3 regions of the Dermacoccus sp. Ellin185 genome follow, and region 2 is predicted to be linked to each of the others. Evidence: riboswitches for the same ligand, from Rfam matches in the RefSeq annotation. Region 2 holds a riboswitch; each other region holds the start of a gene.

Evidence for each region. Region 2 has a riboswitch for S-adenosylmethionine ahead of HMPREF0321_RS11515 (homoserine O-acetyltransferase). Riboswitches for the same ligand answer to the same signal wherever they lie in the genome.
Region 1: another riboswitch for S-adenosylmethionine. It lies ahead of HMPREF0321_RS12930 (TauD/TfdA family dioxygenase); the one in region 2 lies ahead of HMPREF0321_RS11515 (homoserine O-acetyltransferase).
Region 3: another riboswitch for S-adenosylmethionine. It lies ahead of HMPREF0321_RS10635 (aminotransferase class V-fold PLP-dependent enzyme); the one in region 2 lies ahead of HMPREF0321_RS11515 (homoserine O-acetyltransferase).

What each region holds. Positions count from the first base shown of each region.
Region 1 is NZ_AEIQ01000115.1:96,632-108,108, forward strand. It holds gene HMPREF0321_RS16605 (DUF1345 domain-containing protein) at 1-133, opposite strand, end outside; gene HMPREF0321_RS16610 (hypothetical protein) at 398-562, shown strand; gene serS (serine--tRNA ligase) at 764-2,077, opposite strand; gene HMPREF0321_RS12910 (diacylglycerol kinase family protein) at 2,132-3,136, shown strand; gene HMPREF0321_RS12915 (YbdD/YjiX family protein) at 3,325-3,516, opposite strand; gene HMPREF0321_RS12920 (carbon starvation CstA family protein) at 3,509-5,770, opposite strand; gene HMPREF0321_RS12925 (GNAT family N-acetyltransferase) at 6,024-6,596, opposite strand; gene HMPREF0321_RS12930 (TauD/TfdA family dioxygenase) at 6,800-7,753, opposite strand; SAM riboswitch class IV at 7,764-7,892, opposite strand; gene HMPREF0321_RS12935 (cyclopropane-fatty-acyl-phospholipid synthase family protein) at 8,144-9,460, opposite strand; gene HMPREF0321_RS17155 (FAD-binding oxidoreductase) at 9,457-10,065, opposite strand; gene HMPREF0321_RS17160 (FAD-binding oxidoreductase) at 10,082-10,852, opposite strand; gene HMPREF0321_RS12945 (FAD-binding protein) at 10,905-11,477, opposite strand, start outside.
Region 2 is NZ_AEIQ01000099.1:84,038-95,514, reverse strand. It holds gene HMPREF0321_RS11545 (DUF445 domain-containing protein) at 6-1,259, shown strand; gene hrpA (ATP-dependent RNA helicase HrpA) at 1,330-5,292, shown strand; gene HMPREF0321_RS11535 (HIT family protein) at 5,313-5,756, shown strand; gene HMPREF0321_RS11530 (PAC2 family protein) at 5,830-6,759, shown strand; gene HMPREF0321_RS11525 (EcsC family protein) at 6,887-7,573, shown strand; gene HMPREF0321_RS11520 (hypothetical protein) at 7,846-8,784, shown strand; SAM riboswitch class IV at 8,874-8,982, shown strand; gene HMPREF0321_RS11515 (homoserine O-acetyltransferase) at 9,017-10,189, shown strand; gene HMPREF0321_RS11510 (universal stress protein) at 10,259-10,621, shown strand; gene HMPREF0321_RS11505 (RNA polymerase sigma factor) at 10,916-11,477, shown strand, end outside.
Region 3 is NZ_AEIQ01000095.1:47-7,661, forward strand. It holds partial or broken gene HMPREF0321_RS10625 (DNA translocase FtsK 4TM domain-containing protein) at 1-865, opposite strand, end outside; gene HMPREF0321_RS10630 (hypothetical protein) at 936-1,136, shown strand; SAM riboswitch class IV at 1,444-1,558, shown strand; gene HMPREF0321_RS10635 (aminotransferase class V-fold PLP-dependent enzyme) at 1,602-3,167, shown strand; gene HMPREF0321_RS10640 (ribonuclease J) at 3,450-5,129, opposite strand; gene dapA (4-hydroxy-tetrahydrodipicolinate synthase) at 5,129-6,019, opposite strand; gene HMPREF0321_RS10650 (thymidylate synthase) at 6,150-6,944, shown strand; gene HMPREF0321_RS10655 (dihydrofolate reductase) at 6,941-7,438, shown strand; gene HMPREF0321_RS10660 (AzlC family ABC transporter permease) at 7,435-7,615, shown strand, end outside.

The DNA.
Region 1 (11,477 bases), on a different contig from region 2:
TCCGGTCGGCGACGGCGATCGTGACGAACGCCGCGAGCACACCGACGATCACGCTGATCACCAACCGAAACCCCGTGCGGCGCGTGAGGGCACGACGGTTCGCCTTGGACGTCTCGTGGGAGGTGTCATTCATGCGCTCATTGTCACCCGACGGACGCGAACCACCGTGGCCTGCGGCAACGGACGCAACGACCGGCGCGTCGTACGGGCGTGAGCATGGAGCGACCTCAGCGGCACCGACTGCCGCATCGCGCGGCGGGAGCAGACGACGCGAGGAGACGACGCGAGCGCCGAGCATGCCGCGGGGACGGCGCCCGGCACCGACATGGCCGGGCCCGCCGGCACGAACTGGTCGGGCGCGAATCATTCGGGCCAGCACGACGACCCCATGCCGGGCGTGCATGAGACGAGCGAGATGGGCGGCCCGACCAGCCGATCGGCCCGTCCGAAGGATCTGACGAGCCCCGAGGACTTCGCGAGGACGAAGACCATCGCGTGGTGCGCCATCGTTGCCGTCGCGTTCGCCCTCATGACGCTGCTGAGCTACCGCACCGCACGGTGACTGGAGGAGACCGACAACGGCTATGGGCGCCAAGAAGATGCGCGAACTTGTCAGCGGCTTCCTGGGCGCCACCATCATCGCCGCCATCATGGTGGCGATCGATCCGCACGGGGAGATCTTCATCGGCTGAGCGCGGGCCGGCACCCGCCAGGATGCCGGCCCGCGTCAGCCCTCGTCGGACTGCGTCGTCCGAGCTCGTCGTCAGACGACGGGCAGCACCTCGAGGCCACCCATGTACGTGCGCAGCGCCTCGGGCACACGCACCGAGCCGTCAGCCTGCTGGTGCGTCTCGAGGATGGCGACGAGCCAACGCGTCGTCGCGAGCGTGCCGTTGAGCGTGGCGACAGAGCGCGTCGCGCCGTCGGTGCGCTCACGGATGTTGAGGCGGCGCGCCTGGAACGTCGTGCAGTTCGACGTCGACGTCAGCTCGCGGTAGGTGCCCTGCGTCGGCACCCAGGCCTCGCAGTCGAACTTGCGTGCGGCGGACGTGCCGAGGTCACCCGCGGCGGTGTCGATGACGCGGTACGACAGCTCGCACTTGGCCAGCATCTCCTCTTCCCACGCGAGCATGCGAGCGTGCTCCGCTTCGGCGTCCTCGATGCGGCAGTAGGAGAACATCTCGACCTTGTTGAACTGGTGGACGCGGATGATGCCACGCGTGTCCTTGCCGTACGAACCGGCCTCGCGGCGGTAGCAGCTCGACCAGCCGGCGTAGCGCACGGGAGCGTCGACGTTCAAGATCTCGTCCGCGTGGTAGCCGGCGAGCGCGACCTCTGAGGTGCCGACGAGGTAGAGGTTGTCCTCCTCCTGCACGCGGTAGATCTCGGCGTCGTGCGCGACATCGAAGCCGGTGCCCTGCATCGTCTCCGGGCGCACGAGGGTCGGCGTGATCATCGGGGTGAAGTCGTTGGCGATGGCCTGGTCGAGCGCCATCTGCAGCAGCGCCAGCTCGAGGCGTGCGCCGACACCCTTGAGGAAGTAGAAGCGCGAACCGGAGACCTTTGTGCCGCGCTCCATGTCGATCGCGCCGATGAGCTCACCGATCTCGAGGTGATCCTTCGGCTCGAAGTCGAACGTCGGGGCCTCACCGACCGTCTTGACGGTGACGAAGTCGTCCTCGCCACCCGCCGGCACGCCGTCGAGGACGACGTTGGGGACGGTGCGAAGCAGCGCGTCGAACTCCTTGCCCGCCTCGTCGGCAGTGGCCTCGAGCTCCTTGACGCGGGCGCTCAAGGTCGCAGCGTTCTCGCGCGCGGCGTCGGCCTCGGCCTGCAGACGCGCGACCTCCGAGTCGTCACCGCCCTTCTTGGCCTTGTTGAGCGCACCCATCGCGGCGCCGACGCTCTTGGACACCTGCTTCTGCTCGGCGCGCACCCTCTCGAACTCGCCGAGCGAACTGCGGCGCGTCGCGTCGAGCTCGAGAATGCGGTCGACGACGCCCTCGTCAGCGCCGCGAGCACGCTGGCTCGCGCGGACGGCGTCAGGGTTGTCACGAAGCAGTCGAATGTCGATCACCCCTCAAGGCTATCGCCCGCGCGAATGTGCGTCATTCCAGTTACAGTGCAAGGCGTGTCGAACACGCCCTCCCGTCCGCGCGCCGCGATCGTCGTCAACCCCACGAAGGTCGACGACCTCGGCGCCCTGCGCCGCGAATGCGTCGACGTCTCGCGCGACGCCGGATGGGCCGAGCCGCTGTGGCTGCAGACCCGCCTCGACGACCCCGGCACCGGCCAGACGCAGCAAGCACTGCGCCAGGGCTGCGACATCGTCTTCGCCGCCGGTGGCGACGGAACGGTGCGCCACGTCGGCGCGGCGCTGAGCGGCACGAGCGTGCCGCTGGGGTTGATGCCACAGGGCACCGGCAACCTGCTCGCGCGCAACCTCGGCGTCTCGGTGGACGGCTCGGCGGCGCTCAACTTCGCGCGGTCGCTCGCCGGTGAGGACACCATCATCGACGTCGGGCGGGTGCATGCGACGTTCGGTGACGGCTCGGCGACGAACGACACCTTCCTCATCATGGCCGGCTTCGGACTCGACGGCGACATCATGAACGCCACGAGCGAGACCCTCAAGAAGCGCATCGGGTGGATGGCCTACCCCGTCGCCGGCGCGCGCTACGCGACTCAGCGCCCCGAGCGCATGCTCGCCTCCTTCGACGACGGCGCACCGCACACGAAGAAGACGACGACGCTGCTCGTCGGCAACTTCGGTCTGCTGACGGCGGGTGTGCAACTCATGCCCGGCGCCAACGGCACCGACGGGCGCTTCGACACCGTCTGGCTCTCCGCCGACGGGCCCCTGCAATGGGCTGCGCTCTCCGCGCAGATCTTCGCTCGCTCACGGCGCACCACGGGTCGCGTCGAGCGCACACGCTGCGCCCGCGTCGCCGCGAAGGCCATGGGACGCCCGCGCGCGCTCGAACTCGACGGCGACGTCCTCGGCGACGTGCGTGAGATGGAGATGTGGGTCGAGGAGAAGGCACTGCGCGTGCGCGTCGCCAACCCGCGTCACTCACGCATGTCTGACGTCCGCCGTCACCTCCCCGGCATCCTGGGCCAGACGCTGCGCCGCTGACACGCGCCCCCTGTTCGATTCCCGTCCCCATCTGCGATTTTCGTCCACATTCGTTGCCGAGCCTGGCCCAACCCGTCGGACGGACGGATCGCTCGGGACAGTGACGGGCCGCACTGCGCGAGGGGCTGACGCTTGATGCGTCAGCCCCTGTCGCAGTGTTCAGACCCGCGGTCTTGAACCGAGAACCGTCAGCAGCACCGCGCGCCGGGGTTGCGGTCCTGGGCGTCGGTGCGCTCACGCCAGTAGTCGCGCTTCGACATCGGCGCCTCGCCGGGGTGGGCGACGGCGTGATGGCGCAGGTAGCGCTCGTAGTGGTTGTCACCCATCATCGAGGCGACGTACCACTTGAGCGTGCCGACGATTCCGCGCGGCTCAGGCATGGACGCGCTCACCCGCATGCACGCCCTCGGGGTCGAGGCCCGCCTCACGCCACTGCGCGAGCACGCTCTCCTCGTCGGGCGCGACGCGCATGCCGCTCGGCGCGAAGATCTGCGACGGCACCGCGTCGTCGCGCACCTCGGGGTCGACGTGCCCGCTGCGCAGCGCCTTGAGCGCCGCGAACACACCCGCGATGACGACGACGATGACGAGCACCGCGAAGAGAACCGAGAGCGTCTCCTGGATGAGCGTGTTGCGGATGACGGCCTCGATCTCCTCGGGCGTCTTGGCCGTCTTGAACTTCGTCAGCCCCTTGTTCTCGGCGTCGACGAACGCGTTGTGCTGCGCCCAGTAGCCGATCTTCGCGTCGCTCGAGAAGATCTTCTGGTAGCTCGCGACCATCGTCACGAGCAGATCCCAGGCGAGCGGGATGCCCGGGATCCACGCCCACTTCGCCTTGCCGTTGCGGATGACGACGACCGTCACGACCGTCAGCGCGACCGCGGCGAGCAACTGGTTGGCGATGCCGAACAGCGGGAACAGCGTGTTGATGCCACCCAGCGGGTCGGTGACGCCCATGAGCAGGATCGAACCCCATGCGGCGACGACGACGAGCGTCGAGATCCACGCACCGACGCGCCAGGACGTGTCACGGAAGCGGTGCAGCCCGGGCACGTTGCCGAGCGTCTCCGACAGCATGAAACGTGCGACGCGCGTGCCGGCGTCGACCGTCGTCAGGATGAACAGCGCCTCGAACATGATCGCGAAGTGGTACCAGAACTGCTTCATCGAATCGCCTGGGATGACGCGGCTGAACACGTCCGACATGCCGAACGCGAACGTCGGGGCGCCACCGGTGCGCGACACGACCGAAGCCTCGCCGACGTCCTTCGCGGCCTGGGTGATCTCGGGCGCGGTGATCGGATTACCGCCCAAGCCTATCGAGTTCACCCACGTCGCGGCCTTCTCGGCCGTCCCACCCGTCACGCCGGCGGGGGCGTTGATGACGAAGTACAGGTGCTGGTCGATGATGGCCGCCGCGATGAGCGCCATGATGGCGACGAACGACTCGACGAGCATCGAGCCGTACCCGATGAGTCGCGCCTGGCTCTCCTTCTGGATGAGCTTCGGCGTCGTGCCCGACGAGATGAGCGCGTGGAAGCCGGACAACGCGCCGCACGCGATCGTGATGAACAGGAACGGGAACAGCGAACCCGCGAAGACGGGACCGTTGCCGTGCTTGCCGAACGACGTGATCGCGGGGATGTCGATCGCCGGACGCGCGGTGATGATGCCGAGCGCGAGCAGGACGATCGTGCCGACCTTCATGAACGTCGACAGATAGTCACGCGGCGCGAGCAGCAGCCAGACCGGCAGGACGGCCGCGGCGAACCCGTAGACGATGAGGCACCAGGCGAGCGCCGTCGGAGACAGCGTGAACATGTCCTTGCCCCAGGCCGTCTCGGCGACCCAGCCGCCGGAGACGATCGCGAGCAGCAGGAGCGCGACCCCGATGAGCGACACCTCGGTGACCGACCCCGGACGCAGGAAGCGCAGGTAGCAGCCCATGAACAGGGCGATCGGGATCGTCATCGCGATCGAGAACACACCCCACGGCGACTCGGCGAGCGCGTTGACGACGACGAGGCCGAGCACCGCGATGAGGATGACCATGATCGTCATGACGGCGAGCATCGCCGCCCAACCACCGACGGGGCCGAGCGTGTCGCGCGCCATCTGGCCGATGCTGCGGCCGCCACGGCGCGTCGAGATGGCGAGCACCATGTAGTCCTGCACGGCGCCCGCGAAGATGACGCCGAAGATGATCCACATCGTGCCCGGCAGGTAACCCATCTGCGCGGCGAGCACGGGGCCGACGAGGGGGCCGGCGCCGGCGATGGCGGCGAAGTGGTGGCCGAACAGGACGCGACGGTCCGTCGGCATGTAGTCCTGGCCGTTCTCGAACTGCTCCGCCGGCGTCGCGATGTCGTCGCGCGGCTGCACGACCTTGTACGCGATGAGACGGCTGTAGAGCATGTAGCCGATGACGTAGCTGCCGACGGCCGCGAACACGAACCAGATGGCGTTGACGTGCTCACCGCGGACGAAGGCGACCATCGTCCAGCCGATGGCGGCGACGATCGCCGCGACGGCGATCATGATCTTCTGCCGCCCGGTGATGGTGCGAGGGGGTTCGACCGCGACGGGGGGCAACCCCGGATCGCGGTCGAGGGTGTCGAGACGTGACGCCGCCACGGTGACCTCCTGGTAGTGCTGGTGGCCATGACGGCCGCTGTGAGTAAGGCCACACTAGGGGTCTACCCGTGGGTACGGAGTCTCTACTCGCGGACCGAGAAAATCACATCCCGGTCACGACGTCGGCGGATGGGTTGGGGGCCGGGCTCGGATGGAGATTGGGGTTCGGCCGGGCCGCCCTACACCGTGCCCTTCTGCGGTTCCTGCCCCCGTCTGCGATTCTCGGTCACATTCGCAGCCGACGTAGGCGCCGTCAGGCCGTCGGGCCCTGCGGCCACGGCGGCGAGCCGAACCAGTAGCGACGCGTCTCGCCCGGAAACGCGGGGTGGGAGCGGACGTCCTCGAACTGCCCGCCGCACTTCTCGATGACGGCGCGTGACGCCGGATTCTCGGTGCTGCAGCACACCAGCACCTGCTCGATGCCGAGCGCCCGCGCCTCGTCGAGACCGAGCATCAACGCGCCCTTGGCGACGCCCCGCCCACGAGCGCTGGGACGCACCGAGTAGCCGATGTGACCGATCGCCTCATAGAGCACCTCGGTGAGGGTGTGACGCAGGGCCAGAAATCCGACGATGTCGCCCTCCCCCGCCCGCGGGCCGTCCAACACCCAGAAATAGCTGCAGTGCACGAATCCCTCAGGCGGCGGGACGGTCGTATCGCCCTGGCGCGCACGATCGGCGAGGTAGGCGTCGAACCCGGCGCGCGACGTGTCGACGATGTCGTCGCGACGATAGCCCGTGCCGTCCTTCGGCGACGCGCCGAACTCGTCGAACGCGCCCCTCCAGTCGTCGTAGCGAGCGGCGTCGGGCCTGATGAGCGTCAGCATCCCGTCATTCCATCACCGTGCGACGCCCCCGGCGACTGATTTTCCCGACGGCCGGCTGGACGAATGTGCACGCAAACCGCCGATGGGGACAGGATTCGCCGATGTGGACGGGATTCGCGAAGGGGGACGAAAATCGCAGTGGGGTACATGACGACGTGGTGCGGGCCCCAGAGACCCGCACCGCGTCATGTCAGTTCGCACCGTCAGGCGGCCGCGCCACCCGTCAGCCCGTTGACGCCGACGGGCTTGTCGCCCCCGACCGTCACACGCCTCATGGCGCGCGGGCCGAGGTTGGCGTCGACGTAGTCGCGGTTGGCGTAGTGCGACGTCGCACGGTTGTCCCAGATGCCGACGTCGCCGGGCGCCCAGCGGTGACGGATCGTGTGCTCGGGCTGCGTCAGGTGCGCATACAGCGCGTCGAGGATCGCCCGCGACTCGGCCTGCGACACGCCGACGACGTGGGAGGTGAAACCGGGGTTGACGAACAGCCCACGCCGTCCCGTCTCGGGATGGACGCGCACGACGGGGTGCTCGACGACGGGCAGCTCGGTGACGACCTTGCCGTTCCATTCCTGCCCACCATGCTTGCGCAGGTACGCGCCCCATTCGCGGTTGCCGTCGTGGGCGGCGATGAGCTGGTCGACGAGGCCGCGGAACGGCTTCGACAGCGAGTCGTACGCCGCCTGAGCGTCGGCCCAGGAGGTGTCGCCGCCGTAGTCGGGCAGCGTCACGGCGCGCAGGATGCTGATGGCCGGCGGCTCCTTCATGAACGTGACGTCCGTGTGCCACTCGTCGGAGAACGAGAACTCGGGGTCGGAGGAGTCGATCGAGTAGATCTCCTTGCGCTCGTGCGTGCTCGCGACGGGGTGACCCGCCGTCAGCTCACCGAGCAGGTTGCCGAGGCGCACCTGCGCGTCGTCGTCGAACGCGTCCTGACCGCGGAAGAAGAGCACCTTGTGCGCGAGCAGCGCGCGGCGCAGGTCGAACGCTATCGCGTCGTCGACCTGCGCGAGGTCGACGCCGTGGACGATTGCGCCGAACGCCGGGCCGAGGCGTTCGATGCGCAGCCCGGGCGTCGCGACGGTGCCGCCGTGGCGCGCCGCTGCGCCGCTCGCGGAGTCGACGTTCGTGTCGGGCGTGGTGTCGAGGAGTGTCATGGCAGACCCTTCGTTGCGCTTGCCGCCGCGTCGGTCGACGGGCGGCCGGGTCGTTACTCGGGGCACCCCGGCGCACCGTGTGCGTTCGCATGGGGGTTGCCGCCCGGCCAGCCGAGACTTCGCGCCGGGGCTCGTGACCCACGCATAACGTAGCACTCACCTATTCAAAATAGCGAGTTATGCAAAGGGGCTGCCCGGGCACCGGACGCGCCTTCGGGTTCCAACCACGCCCGGCACCGTGCGCGGCATCACGACACGGCTGCTACGGGGCGAGTCAGTGCTCGCGATCCGCCATCTCACCCGCCGTCGCTGGCCCGGGGCGATGCCCGGCACACGACAGCGGCCGACGACCTCGTCGAGGTCGTCGGCCGTCACCGTGCGCGCAACAGGTCAACCCTGCCGACGCGACGCCCAGTGCGAGCCCAGCGGGTAGCCGCCGTTGTCGCCGTTGTCGGTCGTCTTCGTGGCGAGCACCTGGTGCAGGTGCAGCCAGCCCTCCTCGAACCCGAGGCGTGAACCGGCCATGTAGATGCCCCACACCTGCGCGGTCGGCAGGCCCGCCTCGGCGACGCAGAAATCCCAGTTCGCCTCGAGGTTGCGGCACCAGTCGCGCAGCGTCAGGGCGTACGACAGGCGCAGGTTCTCGTCATGCTGAACCTCGAAACCGGCGTCGTGGCACCCACTGATGAGCCGCCCCGGCGAGGCGAGCTCGCCGTCGGGGAAGACATAGCGATCGGTGAACGGCTCCGGCTTGGCCGATGCCGAGTCGTCGCGACGCGTGATGCAGTGGTTGAGCAGGCGGCCACCGTCGCGCAGCTTCGAGTGCAGGAACGAGAAGTAGTTGGCGTAGTTCTTCACGCCGATGTGCTCCGTGAGGCCGATCGAGCTGACGGCGTCGAAGCCCGTCTCGGTGACGTCGCGGTAGTCGCCGTGGCGGATCTCGACGAGGCCCTCGAGGCCCGCCTCACGCACGGCGCGCTGACCCCACTCGGCCTGTTCCTTGCTCAGGGTGACGCCTATGACGTGGACGCCGCGCTCGCGAGCGGCGTGCATCGCCATGCCGCCCCAGCCGCAGCCGACGTCGAGCAGCCGTTGGCCGGGCTGCAGGTCGAGCTTGTCGGCGACGAGGGCGAACTTGCGCTCCTGCGCTTCCTCGAGGGTGTCGTCCAGCGTGTCGAACACGGCGCACGTGTAGGCCATCGACTCACCGAGCACCTTCTCGTAGAACGCGTTCGAGACGTCGTAGTGGTGCTTGATCGAGTCGGCGGCGCGGCCCACCGGGTTCACCTTGGCGAGGTGGCGCTTCCAGCGGGGCTCGTTCTCGACCTCGGGCAGCGGCGGGTGGACGAACGCCTTCGGCCCCAGCTGTTTGACGACGGGCGCGAGCGCCGACGCAACGCCCTTCGGCGTCAGCTGCTTCGTGCGCACGTCACGCTTGATGCGGCTGAACACCTCGTAGGGGTCACCAGGGTGGAAACCGGTGCCGGTCAGCGTGCCCGTCAGATAGGCGCGGGCGAGGCCGAGATCGCCAGGGGCGCTGAGGAGGTAGCGCAGCCCCTCCTCGCTCTCGACACGCACGGCGATGTCGCTGTCACGCGGGCCGATGTCGGTGCCGTCGTACGCCGTGATGCGGAAGGGCAACGGCTCCTCCAACACGGCCTGGACGGCCTGGGCGACGAGGGGGGTGGCGGTCGTGGTCTGGCTCATGCGTGCGTCCTCATCTTGTCAGCGAACTCAAGAAGGCGGCCCTGCGGGTCGTACTTCGTCTTCATGCGGCGGTATTCGGCTGCGCCGTACAGCGCTTCGAACGTCTCGGCGTCGTAGTAGACGTCGGAATAGAGCGACTTGTGGCCGTGCATCGTCGGCAGCACGGCCTCGATGTCGCGGTTGACGTCGCCGTCAGACCGCCCGGGGGTGATGGCGACGGTGCCCCAGAACCCGACGTTGACGTACGTGCGGTTCGGTTCGAGCTGGTACAGCGGCCACGCGTCGTCGCCGCGCAGGCGCAGCGGGCACACCCACACGGGCGTCATGCCGACGTGCTCGTCGAACCACGGCATGAACGTCTCGAGCTGTTCGAGGGGCACTTCGACGTCCTGCACGACGCGCTCGCGCGGCAGTTCGCCGCGCATCTCGTCGATCTTCGCGGCGAAGCCCCAGCGGTTCTCCCACCCGACGATGCGGTGGTAGAAGTCGCTGCGACGGTACTTGCGCGGCCACACGCGTCGCACCTTCGGGTTCTGTGCGAAGAACGCGTCGGAGCACCAGAACCAGTCGGTGTCCCAACGCCAGATGTAGTCGTGCGCGCTCAAGGTGTCGCGGTCGAGCTCACTGATGCTCTTGTAGAAGATGTTCTGCCCCGGTGTAGTCGCGTCGGGCGGCGGCGCGTCTCGGGAGAGTGGCGAGCACGAGATAGGCCTCGTCCTTGCTGACGATCATGCCGTCGAGGCCGTCGACGCGTTCGCCTTGCCACTCGCGGGTCTCGACGATGGCGTCGATCGCTCGCGTCATGGCTGCGACGCTCGCGAACCGCACGTTGCGCGTCTCGACGAGGTCATCGATCGGCTGCAATTCGATGCGCAGACGCGTCGCGTAGCCCAGGCTGCCGTAGCTGTTGGGGAAGGCGCGGAAGAGGTCGGCGTGCTCGTTGGTCGGCGAGGCGGTGAGCAGCTCGCCGGTGCCGGTGAGGATGTCCATCTCGAGGACGGATTCGTGCGGCAGCCCGTTCTTGAACGACGTCGACTCGATGCCGAGGCCGGTGACGGCGCCGCCGAGGGTGATCGTGCGCAACTGCGGGACGACGAGCGGCATGAGGCCGTGCTCGAGCGTGGCGTCGACGAGGTTCTCGTACGTGCACATGCCCTGGACGTCGGCCGTGCGAGCGTCGGCGTCGATGCTGATGACGCCCGTGAGGCCGCTGACGTCGAGGCCTACCTTCGCTTTCTCACGCGGACGGAAGAGGTTCGAGGTCTTCTTCGCGAGGCGCACCGTGGCGCCGGCGGGGATGGCTTCGAAGGAGGCCCTCAACTGCGCGACGGCAGAGGCGTGAGCGGCCTCACCGGCCAGTTCCACACTGGGCTGTTTTTTCTTATCGAACATCTATGCTCTCCACGTCTCAGGAAGTTACGCCTGCCCCGGTTGCAGCACCAAATCAGGCCGGCTCATTCCCGAGCAACCGCTCGACCCAGGCGTTGCGGAACATGCCGGACGGGTCATGCCGACGCGCCTCGCCGTCGAGGGCATGCAGTCCGGGGAACTGTTCGCTGAGCTGCTGCGGCGGTGCCGCGTGCAACTTGCCCCAGTGCGGACGCGGGTGGCCGAGTGCAGCTTCGAGGGCCGGCAGTTCACGGCGGACGGCGTCCGGGTCGCGGCGCCAGGTGAGGTGGATGGCGAGCATCTCGCCGGTGGCGAACGGGCTCGCACTGAGGCTGTCGCCGGCGACGGCGCGGATCTCCATCGAGTGCGCGAGGCGGGCGAAGACATCGGCGAACCGTGGCAGCGCTCGCAGGGCGTCCGCGACCGTTTCACGTGAAACGAAGTACTCGCTCTGCACCTCGTCGCCGACGCTGGGGGCGAAGTCGCTGCGGAAGTGAGTCAGCCGTTCGGCGCTCGGCCCGTGAACACCGAGCTGCTCAGTCACCGCGACGGGATCAGCGCCTGGGCTCGGGTGACGAGGGCTCGTCGCGGCGCGGGCGCCGGCGAGCTGAGCCGGAGCATCGACGCC
Region 2 (11,477 bases):
GCGGCGTGTCCACGACGATGAACCTGGCCCCCGCCGATCTCGAACGCCGTGCCGCGCTGCGTCGCATGCGCCTCGTGGCGACGGGGCTGCTCGTCCTCGCGGCCGTCATCTACATCCTCACGCACGGCCATGGCGGGGCATGGGGGTACGTCAACGCGGCGGCCGAGGCTGCGATGGTCGGTGCCGTCGCCGACTGGTTCGCGGTGACCGCGCTGTTCCGTCACCCCCTCGGTCTCAAGGTGCCGCACACAGCCATCATCCCGACACGCAAGGATCAGCTGGGCAAGAGCCTCGAGGAGTTCGTCGCCTCCAACTTCCTCACCCCCGATCTCGTGCGCGAGCGCATCCGCGGCGTCGACGTCCCGCGACGCGTCGCGGCCTGGGTCGAACGCCCCGGTCAGGCCGAGCGGCTCGTCGCCCAGATCACCCCACAGCTCAACAAGGCGCTCGAGAGCCTCGACGAGGACGAGGTGCGCCACTTCCTCGACGCCGTCCTCATCCCGCGTCTGCAGCTTGAGCCCATCGGCGAACTCGCCGGGCACCTGCTCGAAGGGGTCGTCGCGGACGGCACGCACCACGGGTTCGTCGACGTCTGCGTCACCGAGATGCACGTCTGGGTGAGCGAGAACAAGGATGCGGTGACGCGCATCGTCGGGGCGAAGGCGCCGTGGTGGTCACCGCAGTGGCTCGACGACGCCGTCGTCGACCGCATCCACCTCGAGATCGTCAAGTGGCTCGCGGAGGTGCGCGACACACCCGATCACGCGATGCGTCGCGCGATCGACGCGTTCCTCGCTCGCGCCGCGCACGACCTGCAGCACGACGAGAAGACCCAGCAGCAGGCGGAGAACCTCAAGCAGCGCTTCCTCACCCACCCCAGCGTCGCCGACGCGGCCCTGAACGTGTGGTCGTCGGTGCGTCGGATGCTCGGTGACGCTCTCATGGATCCTGACGGCGAGCTGCGGGCGCGGATGGTCCACCACCTGCGGGCGCTCGCGCAGCGCATCCGCACCGATGACGCGCTCCACGCGAGCCTCGAACGTCGCCTCGAGGACGTCGCAGCCGCCGGCGTCGAGGGATACGGCCACGAGATCACGGCCCTCATCTCCTCGACGGTCGAGCGCTGGGACGCGCAGGACGCCTCCGAACGCATCGAGTCGTTCGTCGGGCGCGACCTGCAGTTCATCCGCATCAACGGCACCGTCGTCGGCGGCCTCGTCGGCCTCCTCATCTACACGCTCAGCCAGCTCCTGCCCTGACGGCGGGGGCGCTGGGCCCTGCCCGAACGCGCGCGGCCATCACCGGCGCGCGTGAGAAAATGAGCGAATCGTGAGTACTCCAAGACCTTCGCAACCTTCCTCGAACGGCGATCCGGCGACGCCCGGGCCGCCGCTCGCCTCATCGTCCCGCCGGCGCAGGCCGAGCCGGAGCAGAGCGAACGCGTCACCCCGAGGGGACGAACCGGCCCTGGCCGCCGAGGCCATCCCCGACCCCACATCGGAAGCAGCGTCGTACGTCCTGCGCTACCCGGGCCACCTGCCTGTCGTCGAGGCGAAAGACGAGATCCTCGAGGCGATCCGCGACCACCAGGTCGTCATCGTCGCGGGCGAAACGGGTTCGGGCAAGACGACGCAGCTGCCGAAGTTCTGCCTCGAACTGGGGCGCGGGCGCGCCGGCGCCATCGGCCACACCCAGCCGCGACGCATCGCGGCGCGTTCGGTCGCCGAGCGGCTCGCCGAAGAACTCGAGTCGCCGCTCGGTGAGACGGTCGGCTATCAGGTGCGCTTCGTCGACGAGTCGTCGAAGAAGACCCGTGTGCGCGTCATGACCGACGGCATCCTGTTGTCGCAGATGCAACGCGATCGGGATCTGCGTCAGTACGACACGCTCATCATCGACGAGGCGCACGAACGCAGCCTCAACATCGACTTCATCCTCGGCTACCTCAAGCAGTTGCTGCCGCGGCGCCCCGATCTCAAGGTGATCATCACGTCCGCGACGATCGACCCGGAGCGCTTCGCCGAGCACTTCGCCGGCCCGGACGGGCCCGCGCCGATCATCGAGGTCTCGGGGCGCACCTACCCCGTCGAGACGCGGTATCGCCCCCTCGTGCGCGAGCTCGCGCCGAGCAAGCCGGGGGAGGACCCCAAGCTCGAGGACGTCGATCAGGTGACGGGCATCGTCGAGGCCGCACAGGAGCTGTGGCGCTCAGGCAGCGGTGACGGTTCGGCGCAGGACATCCTCGTCTTCTGCTCCGGTGAGCGCGAGATCCGCGACGCCGCGGACGCGCTCAAGGGCGCTGACTGGGGGCGCGCGCGTCACGACGTCGAGATCGTGCCGCTCTATGCGCGCCTGTCCGCCGCCGAGCAGCATCGCGTCTTCGCCCCGCACCACGGGCGACGCATCGTCCTGGCGACGAACGTCGCCGAGACGTCGCTGACGGTGCCGGGCATCCGCTACGTCATCGACACCGGCACCGCGCGCATCTCGCGCTACAGCCAGCGCACGAAGGTGCAGCGTCTGCCGATCGAGCCGATCTCGCAGGCCTCCGCCCGTCAGCGCGCCGGCCGGTGTGGCCGTGTCGCCGACGGCATCTGCATCCGGTTGTACTCGGAGGAGGATTTCGCGTCCCGCCCGGAGTTCACCGACCCCGAGATCCTGCGGACGAACCTCGCGAGCGTCATCCTGCAGATGACGTCCCTGGGCCTCGGCGACATCGCGCGCTTCCCGTTCGTCGACGCGCCCGACGCCCGCCAGATCAAGGACGGCCTGGCGCTGCTCGAGGAATTGCACGCCCTCGACACCACCGCTCAGGGGCCGCGCAAGAAGCTGACTCCGACCGGCCGCACCCTCGCGCGCCTGCCCGTCGACCCGCGGCTCGGACGCATGCTCGTCGCCGCCGCCGAGAACGGCTCGCTGCGGGAGGTACTCGTCATCGTCGCGGCGATGTCGATCCAGGATCCGCGTGAGCGCCCCGCGGACGCGCAGGCCCAGGCGGATCAACAGCACGCCCGGTTCAAGCACGAGAAGAGCGACTTCCTCAGCTACCTCAACCTGTGGAACTACGTGCGCGAGCAGCAGCGCGAACTGTCCAGCAGTGCCTTCCGGCGCCTGTGCAAGCGCGAGTACCTCCACTACCTGCGGCTGCGCGAATGGCAGGATCTGCACGGTCAGCTCAAGGCGGCGTGCAAGCAGGCCAAGCTGTTCATGAGCGACAACGCCGCGAGCGAGGATGCCGTCCACCAGGCGCTGCTCACGGGTCTGCTCAGCCACGTCGGGCTGCGGGATCGTGAGAAGCGTGAGTACCTCGGCGCCCGTCAGGCGCGTTTCGCGATCCAGCCCGGCTCGACGCTGTTCCGACGCCAACCCGACTGGGTCATGGCGGGCGAGCTGGTCGAGACGACCCGCATGTGGGCGCGCACCAACGCGGTCGTCGACCCCGCCTGGATCGAACGGGCGGGCGCCCACCTCGTCAAGCGCTCGTATGCCGAACCGCACTGGGAGCGCTCGCGCGCGGGGGCCGTCGCGTCCGAGCGGGTCACGCTGTACGGCATCCCGATCGTCGCGGGCCGCAAGGCGGCCTACGGCGCGATCGATCCGGAGGTCTCTCGCGACCTGTTCATCCGTCACGCTCTCGTCGAGGGTGACTGGGATGCGCAGCACCAGTTCCTCAAGGACAACGCGGCGCTGCGCGCGCGCTTCGCCGACCTCGAGGCGCGCGCCCGACGGCGTGACCTCGTCGTCGACGACGACGTCCTGTTCGACTTCTACGACGAGCGCATCCCGGCGGACATCGTCTCCGGGGCGCACTTCGACCGGTGGTGGAAGAACGAGCGTCGCACGAACCCGAGCCTGCTCACCTTCACCGAGGATTTGCTCGTCGCCGACGACGCGGACGCCGTCGACGAGTCGGCCTACCCGAAGTCGTGGCGGCAAGGCAGTCTCAGGCTCAAGTTGACGTATCAGTTCGAGCCGGGTGCAGACGCCGACGGCATCACCGTGCACGTGCCGCTGCCGGTGCTCAACCAGGTCGAGGATCACGGGTTCGACTGGCTCGTGCCCGGTATGCGTGAGGAACTCGCGACGGCCCTCGTGAAGTCGCTGCCGAAGAACATCCGACGCAGCTTCGTCCCGGCTCCCGACCATGCGCGGCGGGCGCTGGCGCTCATGGATGCCCAGGGTCGCCCGGGTGAGGTCCCGTTCGCCGACGAGCTGGGCGAGGCGCTGTTTCGTCTCACCTCGGTACGTGTGCCCGCGGGGAGTTGGGACCCGGGGAAGCTGCCCGACCACCTGAAGGTCACGTTCAGGGTCGAGGATGAGCGGGGCCGCAAGATCCGTGAGAGCAAGGATCTCGCGGCGCTGCAGGACGAACTCGCCGGGCGTCTGCGTCAGTCGATCGCGAAGGCGGCCGGAGACCTCGAGCAGCAGGGGCTGACGCAGTGGACGTTCGGTGAGCTGCCCCGCCAGTTCACGAAGTCGGCCGGCCGCCAGCGGATGACGGGCTTCCCGGCTGTCGTCGACCACGGCCGTGACGTCGCTGTCGAGGTGCTCGGCACCGAGTCCGAGGCGCGCCAGGCCACTCGGCTCGGCACCCGCCGTCTGCTGCTGCTCAACACGCAGGTGCCGTGGAAGCGAATCCTCGGCCTCATGAGCAACCGGCAGAAGCTCGCGCTCGGCAACAACCCGCACGGTTCGATGGACGCCCTCATGGACGACGTCCTCGCGGCCGCCGTCGACTCCGTCATCGAAGGCATGCCCGGGCGCGAAGTGCGCGACGCAGAGCAGTTCGACGCGGCCCTCACGGCGATCCGTCAGCAGGTGGCACCGCTCGTGCTCGAGGCGGCCGAGAAGCTCGCGCCCGTGCTCGAGCACGCCGCCGAGGTGCAGCTCGGGCTGTCACGATTGACGGCGCCCGCGGCGAAGGCGTTGCACGACGACGTCGCCGCTCACCTCGTCGCGCTCATCCATCCCGGTTTCGTCGCCGAGACCGGGTTGGCGCGCCTCGGTCACCTCGATCGCTACGTGCGGGGAATGCTCGAGCGGCTCGACAAGGGCGTCACCGATCTCGTGCGTGACGCCGACCGCGCCGACCTCGTCGCGACCGTCCGACGTGAGTACGACGACATGGTCGCCGGGCTGCGCCCCGAGCGCCGTGGGGACGCCGACGTGCTCGACATCCGCTGGATGATCGAGGAGCTTGCCGTCAGCCAGTTCGCGCAGCGTCTGGGCACCGCTCACCCGGTGTCCGAGAAGCGGATCTACAAGGCGATGGACGCTGCGGAGGCCCGCTGATCGGGCGTAGGTTGGAGGCCATGGCGAGCATCTTCAGCAAGATCATCGACGGCGACATCCCGGCGCACTTCGTCTGGCAGGACGAGGTGTGCGTGGCGTTCCTCGTCATCGACCCCATCACCGACGGGCACACGGTCGTCGTGCCGCGCGGGGAGATCGTCGAATGGACGCAGGCGCCGCCGAGCATCTTCGCGCATCTCACGGGTGTCGCGCAGATCATCGGTCAGGCGCAGCAGCGCGCGTGGCAGGCGCAGCGCGTCGGCCTGCTCGTCGAGGGGTACGAGGTGCCGCACCTGCACCTGCACGTGTGGCCGACGCAGAGCCCGGCCGAGTTCGACCCGCACGCCGTCACGCGCGGCCAGGACCAGCAGATCCTCGCCGAGAATGCCGAGGCGCTGCGGGCGCAGTTGCGCACCGACGGTCATGCCGAGACCGTTCCGGACGCCGCGTCGCCGCAGACCTGAGTGGCCGCGGCGTGGGGGAATCATCCCCGCGCGCGGGGCGTTGAACGGTGAGCACCTGACGAAGGAGTACGACGTGCTTGATCCCACGCAACTGTTCCGCATCGAGACCGACACCCCGCTCGCCGAGCAGAGCGCCTCGACCCTCGTGGTCTCGCTGGGCGGTTTCATCGACGCGGGCAACACACAGAAGTTGATGACGGCGCACATGCTGGGCACGCTTGAGCACACGGTCGTCGCGTCGTTCGACGTCGACCAGTTGCTCGACTACCGCGGTCGCCGCCCGATGATGACGTTCGATCGCGACCGCTACAGCGAGTACGACGACCCGGCTCTCGTGCTGTACCGCCTCGTCGACGCCGAAGGCACGCCGTTCCTGCTGCTCGCCGGCCCCGAGCCCGACTACCAGTGGGAGCGCGTCAGCGAGGCCGTCCGCATCCTCGCGGCGAACCTCGGCGTCTCGCTCATGGTGAGCGCGCACGGCATCCCGATGGCGGTGCCGCACACGCGCCCGGTCGGTTTCACGCGTTTCGCCTCCGATCAGCGTCTGCTGACGGAGAACGAGCCGCTCTTCGGCAACGTCCAGGTGCCCTCGAGTGCCGAAGGGCTCATGCACATCCGGCTCGCCGAGGCGGGCATGGACACCGCAGGTTTCGCGATCCACGTGCCGCACTACCTCACGCAGGTCGAGTTCGCGGACGCCGCGCTCGCCGCGCTCGAGGCCGTCTGCGGGCTGACGGGGCTGGCGATCCCCGCTCAGGAGCTCGCCGCGATCGCCGGGCTGCATCGCGCCGACATCGCCAAGCAGATCAGCGAGAACGACGAGGTCACCGAGGTCGTCGAGGGCCTCGAGCGGCAGTACGACGCCTTCACCGAGGGTCGTCGTCGACGCTCGCTCCTCGCCGCCGAGATGAACGACCTGCCGAGCGCAGACGAGATCGGCGCCGAGCTGGAGCAGTTCCTGCGCGCCGAGGGAGAGGATCCGGGCACCAAGGGCTCGTTGTGAGCCCGCGAGCGCTTCTCGCCGGCCGTCGGTCTGAGCCGACGGCCACGCGGGCTTCGCAACGCTCGCCTGGCTGCGGCCACCCCTGCGGTGGCTTGCCGGGCCCCCGCCAACTTGGGAGGATCACCTCATGTTCGGATTCGGTCAAGACAAGAAGGCTCCTGCAGCCCCCGAGAAATCGTCGGGCATGCTCGACTCGACGGCCAACACCCTGGCGCAGCACCTCATCTCGGTGGGCATCGGGGGCGTGGCGACGTTCAAGTCGGCCCGCGCCGTCGCCGACGAGGCGATGAAGAAGGCGGGCTCCAAGGAAGCGGCGATGGACGACGTCGTCGCATCACACACGAAGCTCGCGGGCGCGAACGGCTTCCTCACCAACCTCGGCGGTTTCGTCACGCTCCCCGTGGCACTGCCCGCGAACGTCATCGGTTTCTACACCGTCGCGACGCGCATGGTCGCGGCAATCGCCGCCATCAACGGTCACGACGTCGACGACCCAGCCGTGCGCTCGGCGATCCTGCTCGACCTCATCGGTGCGGACGCGACGCAGGTCCTCAAGGGCCTCGGCCCGATGACGGGTGGCGTCGCGACGAACGTCGCCACGCGCAAGCTGCCGCCGGCGGCGCTCGCCGTCGTGAACAAGTCAGTTGCGTTCCGTCTCGGCTCGCAGGTGGGGCGTCGCTTCCTCACGCGCATTCCGCGCCTCATCCCCGTGGCGGGCGGCTTCATCGGTGGCGGCCTCGATGTCGTCCTCATCCGCAAGATCGCCCAGTCGGCGCGTCGCGACTTCGTCGCGCAGATCCCGCCGTCAGCCTGACGTCGCCCTGATTCCACCCCGAACGCCACTCGTCTTCGACGGGTGGCGTTCGGCGTGTCCGGGCCGGTTCGGCGATGTGTCGTCCGTGCGCATCAACGGGCTTCCGGGCGACGATCTGACGGGCCCCGAACCCCCGCCTGGCCTTGCTCGAACGGCCCACTCACCCACAGGTGTGACGGCTACGGCCCGTTTCGCGGCCCGCAGGATGCCTCGTCCACAGGTTTGTGGCTCGTGGTCAGCGCGCGGGTGGCGTCATGGGTTTCGCTGGGGGCATGAAGACAACAACACGACTCAAGGGCCTCAGCGCCCTGGTGGCAGCCCTTCCCGATCTCGTCGGCTCCGAGAGGGCGGGCGCCGTCATCGTCCTGTTCGAACGTGACGGTGCGCTCGCGGGGGTGCTCGGCTGGGCGGACGATGCGTGCGACGGGGAGACGGCGCACATGCTCGACGTCGTCGCTGAGCGGCGCGCGACGATGGGTGCGCAGGCCGCCATCGCCATCGCCTATCGCTGCGAGCCGGGCCGCGTCGACATCGCGGCCCTCGCGAAACGCATCGAGCGCCGCGTGCCGCTGCACCACGTCCTCGGTGCCAGCGACGAGCACTGGTGGGCCATCGAATGCGAGCTCGGCTGCTGTGACGGCGCGATCCACGAGATCCCGTCCCTGTCAGAGCAGACCCGCGAGCAGCTTCGCGACGTCCGCCGCGGCGGCGAGGCCATGGCCGCCACCGCGCGCCCCGTTCCCAGCGTCGTCGACGTCCGAGCCGCCTGGGCACGGTTGTGCGACGTCCCCGACACCGCGTCGGGCACCCGGCGACGCTCCCGCAGCGCCGACCTGCAGGTGCTCGCCGACGCTGTCGTCGACGGCCCGACGCGCGATGAGATCCTCCTGTGCGTCGCACCCGAACTGTTTCGTCTGCTGAGCCCGGGCACGCCGCTCGGCGAGCCTGGCCCGCTGATGACGAGCGCGTGCCTGCGAACTTGGCTGCCGCTCGTGCCGCGCCACGGCCGCGCCGCGTGGAAGGCCCTCGAGGCCGCCGCGACCTGGCGCGAAGGCGACCTGCGGGGAGCCGGTGCGTGCGCCGCGGCGTCGCTGCGCATCGGGCGGACGTCATTGGGGCAACTGCTGCGCGACATCACAGGCACGGGGTTGTCGTACGAGCAGGCCGTCGGTGCGCTCCACACGAAGGCTCGGCAGAGTTCCGTCGCCTGACGAGCGTGCCGGTTGTGGGAGCGCGCCACATCGTGGACGTCGCCGCGCGGGCGATGGAAGCCGCGGGCAGGGCCGCCTACTCTGTCGCAGGTCAAGAGTTTCAGCGACACAAGCCCCGGCTTGCTGAGCGGCAACCCTCCCTCGCGGCGGGGTGCCCCGGGTGACGACAGGGCCGCCCGTGGGCGGCAAGCGCGAGAGGTGGGTTGCGACCCACCTCGGAATCGAGGACGTCATGGTTTCGCACCGTCGCCTCGCCGTGGCCGACCCCGCGGCGCCCCTCACCGACGACGGGTTCAACCCGCACGCACGTGCCGTCCACATCGGCACCCTGACGCTGGAGAACGGCGCCGCCCTGCCCGACGTCGTCATGACGTACGAGTGCTGGGGCGAGCTGAACGACGACGCGAGCAACGCCGTCCTCGTCGAGCACGCCCTGACCGGAGACTCGCACGTCGTCGGGCCGGTCGGCCCCGGGCAGCCGACGGCGGGGTGGTGGCCTGGTCTCATCGGCCCCGGCGCGCCCCTCGACACCGACGAGCTGTTCGTCGTGGCGATCAACGTGCTCGGCGGCTGTCGCGGCAGCACGGGCCCCATGTCGCTCGCACCAGACGGCCGGGTGTGGGGCGGGCGCTTCCCACACGTCAGCGTCAGGGATCAGGCGCGCGCCGAGGCGCGGGTCGCCGACGCTCTCGGCATCGCGCGCTTCCACACCGTCATCGGCGGCTCCTTCGGCGGGATGCGCGCCGCGGAGTGGGTGGCGACCTTCCCGCATCGGGTGCAGCGCGCCCTCGTCGTCGCGAGCTGCGCGGCGGCGGGCGCCGACCAGATCGCGTGGGGGCACACGCAGGTGCGGGCAATCGAAGCTGACCCGGATTTCCGGGGTGGCGGCTACCTCGAGCAGGGCGTCTTCCCGACGTCGGGGCTCGGGCTCGCCCGCCAGATCGCGCACACCTCCTACCGCAGCGCGCACGAGTTGCAGGAGCGGTTCGGACGCGAGTCGCAGGGAGCGGACCGCACGCTCGACGGCGGCCTGTTCGCCGTCGAGAGCTATCTCGAGCACCACGCCGCGAAACTCGTCGCGCGGTTCGACGCCATGAGTTATGTGCGGCTCACGCAGGCGATGGCGACGCACGACGTCGGCCGCGGCCGCGGCGGCATCGAGCCTGCGCTTCGGGTGTTCGGGGGTGAGCTCGTCGTCGCCGCGGTCGACTCCGATCGGCTGTTCCCGGTCAGTGCCTCCGCCGACATCGTCCGGGCTCACGGGCGCGGACGGCTGCGTCTCATCCACTCGCCGCACGGTCACGACGGTTTCCTCATCGAAGCCGACCAGATCGCGGCGCTCGTGCGCGAGGTCATCGCCCGGCCGCTCACGGCCGAGGCGGGCCGCGTCCGTCCCGTGGCGTGACGGCGGACGCTCGCGGCACCTCGGGTAGCGTGTGAGCCGATCGCCACAGTCGCAGAACAGGGGTTGCGCATGTCCGTCGTCGTCAGTTTCGCTCCGGGCCCGGAGGGTGAGGCCGCGGTGGCCGAGGCCGTGCGTCAGTCGAGTGTGCTGGGGCGCCCGCTCGTACTCGTCTCGACCGTCCCGAGCGACGACGCGCGCGCTGCCGCGCAGGAGAGTGCGGACGCGGTCGGCGGCCGCGTCGTGCAGGTGGAGGAGGGCCAGGACGCGGTCGAGGTGATCCTCGACGAGGTGGCCGAACTCGACCCGGCGCTGCTCGTCATCGGGCTGCGTCGCCGCACGCCCGTCGGCAAGCTGATCCTCGGTTCGAGCGCTCAGCGGCTGCTGCTCGACGCGCCGTGCCCCGTCCTCGCGGTCAAGCCCACAGCGCACTGATCTCGCGCTGCTCCCAACCCCGGCCTAACGCGCTTGCGTCAGGTCGGGAACACCCGCGCACGCAGGGGCGTTGAACCCCGTGATTCTGCGGTTCTCGACCCAGAGTTCTATAATGGTGAAAGAAGCGACGCGGGGGATCGAATCAGGCACCACGGTGCCAGGCGAGCTCAGGTGAGTCTCGGGCAACCGGCTCTCGTCGGATCCCGCCCCCGTGGTTCGTCTCTTCCCTCGTACGAAGCGCTCGGCGCGCGATTGCGCCTGCCCGATGCGTTGTGCACTCTCGGAAGGTAGTTGGTGACCTCAGTGTCCGAAACGGCTCAGACCCCCGCGCTTCCCGCGGACATCGACCATCCCGCGGTCATTGCTCTGTTCGAGCAGGGGCGCGCGAGCGGCACGGTCGACAGCGTGGTGCTGAAGACCGCCCTCGAAGAAGCGAAGATCTCCATGGCCAAGCAGAAGGCGGTGCTGAAGGCGCTGGGGGCCGAGGGCATCGAGATCGTGCTCGACGAGGTTCACGCGGCCCAGGCCGTCGCCACGACGACCGGGCGCAAGAGCGCGGCGAAGAAGTCGACTGCCAAGAAGACGGCGACGAAGACCGCTGCCGCGAAGAAGACCACCGCGGCCAAGACGACGACCGCGAAGAAGGCTGCCGTCAAGAAGACGGCGGCGAAGAAGGCCGTAGAGGCGGAGACCGACGCCGAGCTCGACGAGAACGTCACCGCCGACGAGGCGAGTGAGGCCCCCGCGAAGAAGGCGGCCGCCAAGAAGACCACCGCCAAGAAGGCGACGGCGAAGAAGGCCACCGCGGTCAAGTCGACGACCGCGAAGAAGACCACCGCCAAGAAAGCATCCGCTG
Region 3 (7,615 bases), on a different contig from region 2:
CGGGCATCTCTCGCGTCTGATCGACGCCCGCCGGGGCGCCGTCGATCGTGTCGATGTCGTAGATCTGCTGCTCACCGCGACGGCGGTTGAGCGGGTTGCGTGATGTGCCACGGCCCTTGCCGCGCGGTCCCTTGCCGACGACCTCGGCGGCCTGCTCGTAGGGCTCATCGCCGCGCCGGGCGTCGTCACCCGCGCCGCGACGCGAGCCGCCCCGCGCGCGGTTGCCGATGTCGGCGCCGTGCAGGTCGTCGGCGACGGCGTCACGCTGAAGCAGCTCGCCCTCGTCGTCGCGTTCATCGAGGGGGTGGCCGAAGATCTGCGCCTCGACCTCGCGGATGCGCTGCGGGATGCGATTGACGGGCGTGCGCGTCAGCACGAGGAAACCGAAGAACGACACGAGCGCGAGGATGATGCCCGCGCCCCACACCGTGAGCGCGGCAGACAGCGGCCCTCCCGTGATGACGCCGAGGATGCCGCCTGCGCCGCGCACCGCGGTCGAATCCCCTGTCGACGGACGCCCGCCGACGAGGTGGGCGATCCCCGTCGAGCCGAGCGCGAGGATCGTCAGCCCGATCGTCATGCGGTTGGTCGGCTGGTGCCCCCGCGGGTGGCGGAACATGTGGATGGCCATGCCGGTGAGGACGACGGGCAGGACGTAGGCGATGACGCCGAACGTGCCGGCCGCGACGGCGTGGACGACGTCCCCGAACATGCCGGGCAGCCCCCACCACTCCCGCGCAGCGACGACGATGCCGAGGGCGAGGAGGGCGAAACCGAGCCCGTCGCGACGGTGTTCGGGTTCGAGGTCAGAAGCGGCGGCGCCGACGCGGCGGACGGTGCCGCCGGCGACGTGCGAAACACCCATCCACGCGCCACGAGCAGCGCGACCGGACGCGGAGGGACGCGCTTCAGCAGCCCCTCGCGACGAGCCGGTCTTGCGCGCGGGTGCATTCTTCGTCGTGCCGCCCGAACGTGGTGCGCTCGACTTCGGCGGGGTCGTGCGGGCGCGCGTCGTCGAGGCCGCAGATGCGCCGGCCGGGCGCGAGCTCTTGGCGCGCGGCTGCGAAGAGGCCTTCTTCGCGACGAGGACGCTGTCGTTCGCTGGTCTGTTTCGGGTCGCCACCCCGCAAGGCTAGTGGGGGTTCCGGCCGTTTTCGCGGACCCACGCCGTGACACGGGTCCAATGGTGACGGCGGGTCGGCTCGACACCTTCGAATCCGCGTCCCGACGCGCTGGCGCGTTGACGCGCTCGCATCCGACAGCGCCCTGACCCGTGTCGGAGGCGCCGCCAGCTGCCCGGGGGACCACGGGCATCCCCACCGCGAGACGCCGACTCTTGCGCGCGGCGCTCGCCATCCGCGATCCCACAGGTGATCTCACGATGCGAACCTCTGGCCGCACGTCGGTGGACGCGGCGGAGGGCCGGGTGCGAGCGTTCACGTAGGTCATGAGTTCCAGCGCACAGCCCCGGCTTGCTGGACGGCAACCCTCCACCGCGGTGGGGTGCTCCGGGTGACGACCTGGCCGCCACCAGCACCGGTGTCGGCAAGCGCGGGCCGAGCCATCTGGCGACGGCGAGGCCCCTGATTCGAGGAGCCTCGATGCCCCGTTCTGCCATTCTCTCGATCCTTGACTCCGACGCGCGCCGCCACGCTGCGAGCCACACGACCCGCCCCGCTCACGCCGTAACCCCCGGGACTCCCGTCGCGGACCCCGAGCGTCACCACACCCAGCCCGCGCACCCCGGCGGGTCCCGTCGCGAGACGCCCACGGCTACCTATCATCGCGCGGACGCGCCGCAGCAGGCCAATGCCGCCCTGGCCACGATCGGCGCCGATCTCGGCGTCGCGACGCTCGACGGGCGCGTCGTCGAGCACGCGAACTTCGACCACGGCGCGACGGCTCCCGCGCTGCAGGCCGCCGCGCGGGCCGTCGACACGACCCTGCGCACGTACGGTTCGGTGCATCGCGGTGCGGGACGGGCGTCGCAGCTGACGACCCGGTGGTACGAGGAGGCTCGGCAGGAGGTCGCCGCGTTCGTCGGCGCGCGCGAGGACGACGTCACCGTCTTCACGCGCAACACCTCGGACGCGCTCAACCTGTTGGCCCACTGTCTGCCGCAACAGACGCAGGTCTTCGTGTTCCGCTCGATGCACCACGCGGCGCTGCTGCCGTGGGCGGACGAGCGGACGACGCGGCTGCCGATCCCTCACTCTCACGCCGAGGCTGAGGGCTACCTCGACGTCGCTCTGGCGGAATTCCGCGCCCACAACGATGCTCCCGTGTTGGTCCTCATCACCGGCGCCTGCAACGTGACGGGCGAGGTGTGGCCCATCGAGCGCCTCGCCGCCGTCGCCCGCCGGCATGAGGCGCGGACGGCTCTCGACGCCGCGCAGCTCGCCCCGCACCGCCGCGTCGACATCGACGCCTGGGGCATCGACTACGTCGCTCTGTCCGGCCACAAGGCCTACGCGCCGTACGGTTCAGGAGCCCTCGTCGGGCGCCGCGACTGGCTCGACACCGCCCCTCCGTACTTCCGCGCCGGCGGCGCGAGCCACCGCGTCAGCGGAGATGCGTCAGGCGCCGGCGACGTCGCCTGGGCGCCCGCGCCCGCACGCCACGAGGGCGGCACCCCGAACGCGGTCGGGGCCATCGCGCTCGCGGCCGCAGCCTCGACGCTGTCCGCGCAGCGCGGCGAAGCCGAGGCGCGCGAGGAGAAGATCCACGCCATCGTCCGCGACGGTCTCGCCTCGATCGACGGCGTGAGGATCGTCGAACTCTTCGACGAGCAGAATGCCGCGGACGCTCACCTCGACGATGGCGCGCCAAGGCGGAATGCGAGCGACAACGTCGGCGTCACGACGTTCACCGTCGCCGGGTACGACCCGACGCTCGTCGCTCAGGTGCTCGCAGACGAGCACGGCATCGCTGTGCGCGACGGGCGATTCTGCGCTCACCTGCTCTGCGACGCGCGCCTCGGCGAGGGCGCGACGGCAGTGCGCGCCTCGATCGGTCTCGCAACGACGACAGAGCACGCACGACGCCTCGTCGACGCCGTGCGTGCTCTCGTCACCCATGGGCCCGCCTTCGACTACACCCACACCCCGGGCCTCGGGTGGAGCCCCGTCACCGACCGACGAGACCTCTCAGAGCCCCGCCCCTGGTGAGGAGAACGAGTGGCGGTGGGCCCCAGCGAGGGGCTCACCGCCGCATTTCGTCAGATACGGGATGCCGACGCGGTGGCTCCTGTCGAAGGGTCCGCTCGCGCGCTGATGCGAGTTTTTGACCACGCTCAATAGCAAACCTCGAAGTCTATTTCGAATCCGGTTGCACCCCAACGGATGAAGGGTGCGACGCGTCACAGGGTCGCACCCTTCATTCATCCGAGATGGACAGTCAGAGGCGATCTCAGCCGCCTCGCACAACCCCCTGACATACCCCCCGAGGTCTCAGGCGTCGATGACCACCGGGATGATCATCGGTCGGCGGCGCAGCTTACCGCCGACGAAACCGCCGACTGCGCGGCGGATGACCTGCTGCAGTTGGCGACTGTCCTTGACACCCTTGTTGCGCGCCTCGAGCAGCGCCTGCTCGATCTTCGGCCGGACGCGGTCGAACACCTCGTCGCCCTCGGCGAAGCCGCGCGTGCGGATGTCGGGGCCGGCGAGGATCGCGCCCGTCTTCGCGTCGCGCACGACGATGACGGTGACGAAGCCCTCGTCACGCAGGATGCGACGGTCCTTGAGCATGTCCTCGTCGGTCGTACCGACGAGCGAACCGTCGACGTAGACGTACCCGACCGGCACCGCGCCCGTGATGGCAGCCTTGCCGTTGACGAGGTCGACGACGACGCCGTTCTCCGCGAGCAGCACCTGGTCGCTCGGCACACCCGTCGCGGCGGCGAGCTTGCCGTTGGCGACGAGGTGACGCCACTCGCCGTGGATCGGCATGACGTTCTTCGGCTTGACGACGTTGTAGCAGTACAGCAGCTCGCCGGCGGAGGCGTGGCCCGAGACGTGCACCATCGCGTTGCCCTTGTGCACGACATTGGCGCCGAGACGCATGAGGCCGTTGATGAGGCCGTAGACGGCGTTCTCGTTGCCCGGGATGAGCGAGCTCGCCATGAGGATGGTGTCGCCCTCCCCCACGTCGATACGGTGGTCGCGGTTCGCCATGCGCGCGAGCGCCGCCATCGGCTCACCCTGCGAGCCGGTGCAGATGAGCACCTGCTTGTCCTCGGGCATCTGCTCGAGCTTCTTGATGTCGACGAGCACGTTGTCGGGCACCTTCAGGTAGCCGAGGTCGGCGGCGATCGTCATGTTGCGCACCATCGAGCGCCCGACCATCGCGACCTTGCGCCCGTGGGCCTCGGCGGCGTCGAGCACCTGCTGCACGCGGTGCACGTGCGAGGAGAAGCAGGCGACGATGATGCGTCGCTCCGCCTTCTCGAAGACGCGCTCGATCGCGGGCGTGATGTCCTTCTCCGGCGTCGTGAAGCCGGGCACCTCGGCGTTCGTCGAGTCGGTGAGGAACAGGTCGACGCCCTCCTCACCGAGCCGCGCGAACGCGCGCAGGTCGGTGATGCGGCCGTCGAGCGGAAGCTGGTCCATCTTGAAGTCGCCGGTGCACAGCAGGTTGCCTGCGGGCGTGCGGACGAAGACGGCGAGCGCGTCGGGGATCGAGTGGTTGACGGCGACGAACTCGCAGTCGAACGGGCCGATCTTCTCGAGCTGGCCCTCCTTCACCGCCATCGTGTACGGGCGGATGCGGTGCTCCTTGAGCTTCGCCTCGATGAGCGCGAGCGTCAGCGTCGAGCCGATGAGCGGGATGTCGTTCTTCATGCGCAGCAGGTACGGCACCGCGCCGATGTGGTCCTCGTGACCGTGCGTCAAAACGATGGCCTCGATGTCGTCGAGGCGATCCTTGAGGTAGTCGAAGTCGGGCAGGATGAGATCGACGCCCGGGTGATCCTCGGGGAAGAGGACACCACAGTCGATGATGAGCAGGCGTCCGCCGTACTCGACGACCGTCATGTTGCGGCCGACCTCGCCGAGACCGCCGAGCGCGATGACGCGCGCACCGTTCTTCGCCAGCGCGGGCGGCGGGCCGAGTTCGAGCGAACTCTCCATCACAGCAGCCCCGCCTTCGTCAGGCCGTCACGCAGGACGGCGTACATCGCCTCGTCCGCGGGCAGCAGCGGCAGGCGGATGGCGTCGGAGTCGATGACGCCCTGCTCCTTGAGGGCGGCCTTCACCATGATGGCGCCCTGGGAGGTGTTCATCAGCGCGTCGATCGCGGGGATGAGCTTGGTGTGGATGGCGCGCGCCGTCGCGAGGTCGCCCGCGTCGACAGCGTCGATCATCGCGCGGAACTCGTTGCCGGCCACGTGGCCGACGACGGAGACGACGCCGACGGCGCCGAGCGCGAGCCACGCGAGGTTGACGACGTCGTCGCCCGAGTACCACAGCAGGTCGGTCTCGTCCATGAGCTTCGTCGCCTCGAAGAAGTCGCCCTTGGCATCCTTGACCGCGCGCACCTGGTCGATCGTCGCGAGCTGACGGATCGTGTCGCTCGCGAGCGCCGTCCCCGAGCGCCCGGGGATGTCGTAGGCCATGGCCGGCAGGTCGGTGGCGCCGACGACGGCCTTGAAGTGCTCGACGATGCCCGCCTGCGTCGGCTTGTTGTAGTACGGCGTGACGACGAGGACGGCGTCCGCCCCAGCGTCCGCGAGTGCCTTGGCGGCGCGTACCGAGTGCGCGGTGTCGTTCGTACCGACCCCGGCGGTGATCGCTGTGCGGCCCTTGACGGCGTCGGCGACGGCGCGCACCGTCTCGATGTTCTCCTCGTCGGTCGTCGTCGCCGACTCCCCCGTCGTGCCGTTGACGACGAGGCCGTCGTGCCCGTTCGCGACGAGGTGTTCGGCGAGCTTCTTCACTCCGTCGTAGTCGATCGAGCGGTCCGGTTTCATGGGCGTCACCATGGCCGTGACCATGCGCCCGAAAGGTGTCGTCGTCGTCATGCGCCCAGGTTAGTGCACGAGCGTCCACGTGTGCGGACGCCCGCCGCGCGCGGCGTCGCCACCACCAACTCGCCACCACGAAGCGGACGCCGCAGGCGCGTTGTCACCGGCGCGTCCTACAGTGAGGCGCGTGGAGCAATATCACGCACTGCTGAGGCGCATTCTCGACGAGGGCACCCGCAAGGACGACCGCACGGGCACGGGGACGCTCAGCGTCTTCGGTCATCAGATGCGCTTCGACCTGTCCCAGGGGTTTCCCGTTCTCACGACGAAGAAGCTGCACCTGCGCTCGATCTTCGGCGAACTGCTGTGGTTCCTGCGCGGCGACACGAACGTCGCATGGCTGCACGAGCGCAAGATCTCGATCTGGGACGAATGGGCCGACCCCGACGGTGACCTCGGGCCGATCTACGGCCACCAGTGGCGCTCGTGGCCGACGCCGAACGGCGAGACGATCGACCAGATCGCGCGCGTCGTCGAGTCGGTTCGCACGAACCCTGACAGCCGTCGTCACATCGTCTCGGCGTGGAACGTCGCCGACGTCGACGACATGGCGCTGCCGCCGTGCCACACGATGTTCCAGTTCTACGTCGCCGACGGAAAGCTGTCGTGCCAGCTCTACCAGCGCAGTGGTGACGTCTTCCTCGGCGTCCCGTTCAACATCGCCTCGTATGCCCTCCTGACCCACATGGTCGCGCAGGTCACGGGCCTCGCGGTGGGCGACTTCGTCCACACGCTCGGCGATGCGCACCTCTACGTCAATCACCTCGACCAGGCGCGCCTCCAGCTGACACGTACGCCGAAGACGCTGCCGACGCTCGTGCTCAACCCCGACGTGACGGCGCTCGACGCGTTCGAGCTCGATGACATCCGCCTCGACGGTTATGAGGCCGACCCCGCGATCAAGGCCCAGGTGGCGGTATGAGCGATGCGCCCCAGCTGACGAGCATCGCCGCCGTCGCCGAGAACGGCGTCATCGGCACGGGCGGCGACATGGCGTGGAACATCCCCGCCGACTTCGCACACTTCAAGGCGACGACGATGGCTCACCCCATGATCATGGGGCGCACGACGTTCGCGACGATGGGCACCCTGCCCGGGCGCCGCTCGATCGTCGTGACGCACGATCCCGAGTTCGCCCCCGCACAGCCGGCGCGTGACGACACGTCCGTCACCGTCGTTCACTCTGTCGACGAAGCCCTCGAACAGGTCGCCGGCCAGGACGCGTTCGTCGTCGGCGGCGCGCAGATCTACGCCGCGACGATGGACCACGTCACCCGTCTGCTCATCAGCGAGATCCCCCTCGCGCCTGAGGGCGACGCCCACTTCCCCACGATCGACCCGACCGTGTGGGTCGAGACGCAGCGCGCACCGCGCGACGGGTTCACGCTCGTCATGTACGAACGCCGCACCTCGTGAGCGACGCCCGGCACGAGACGTCGGGAGGTGACGCGCGCGTCGACGTCCGTCATCACCGGACGGCGCACACCCCTGGCGACCACTCCGACCACGACCATCCCGACGCCCTCCACGAGGATGCCGCGGCCGTCAAGAAGGACTCGGTCTCCCTCGCGATCGCGACGGGCGTGTACGGCG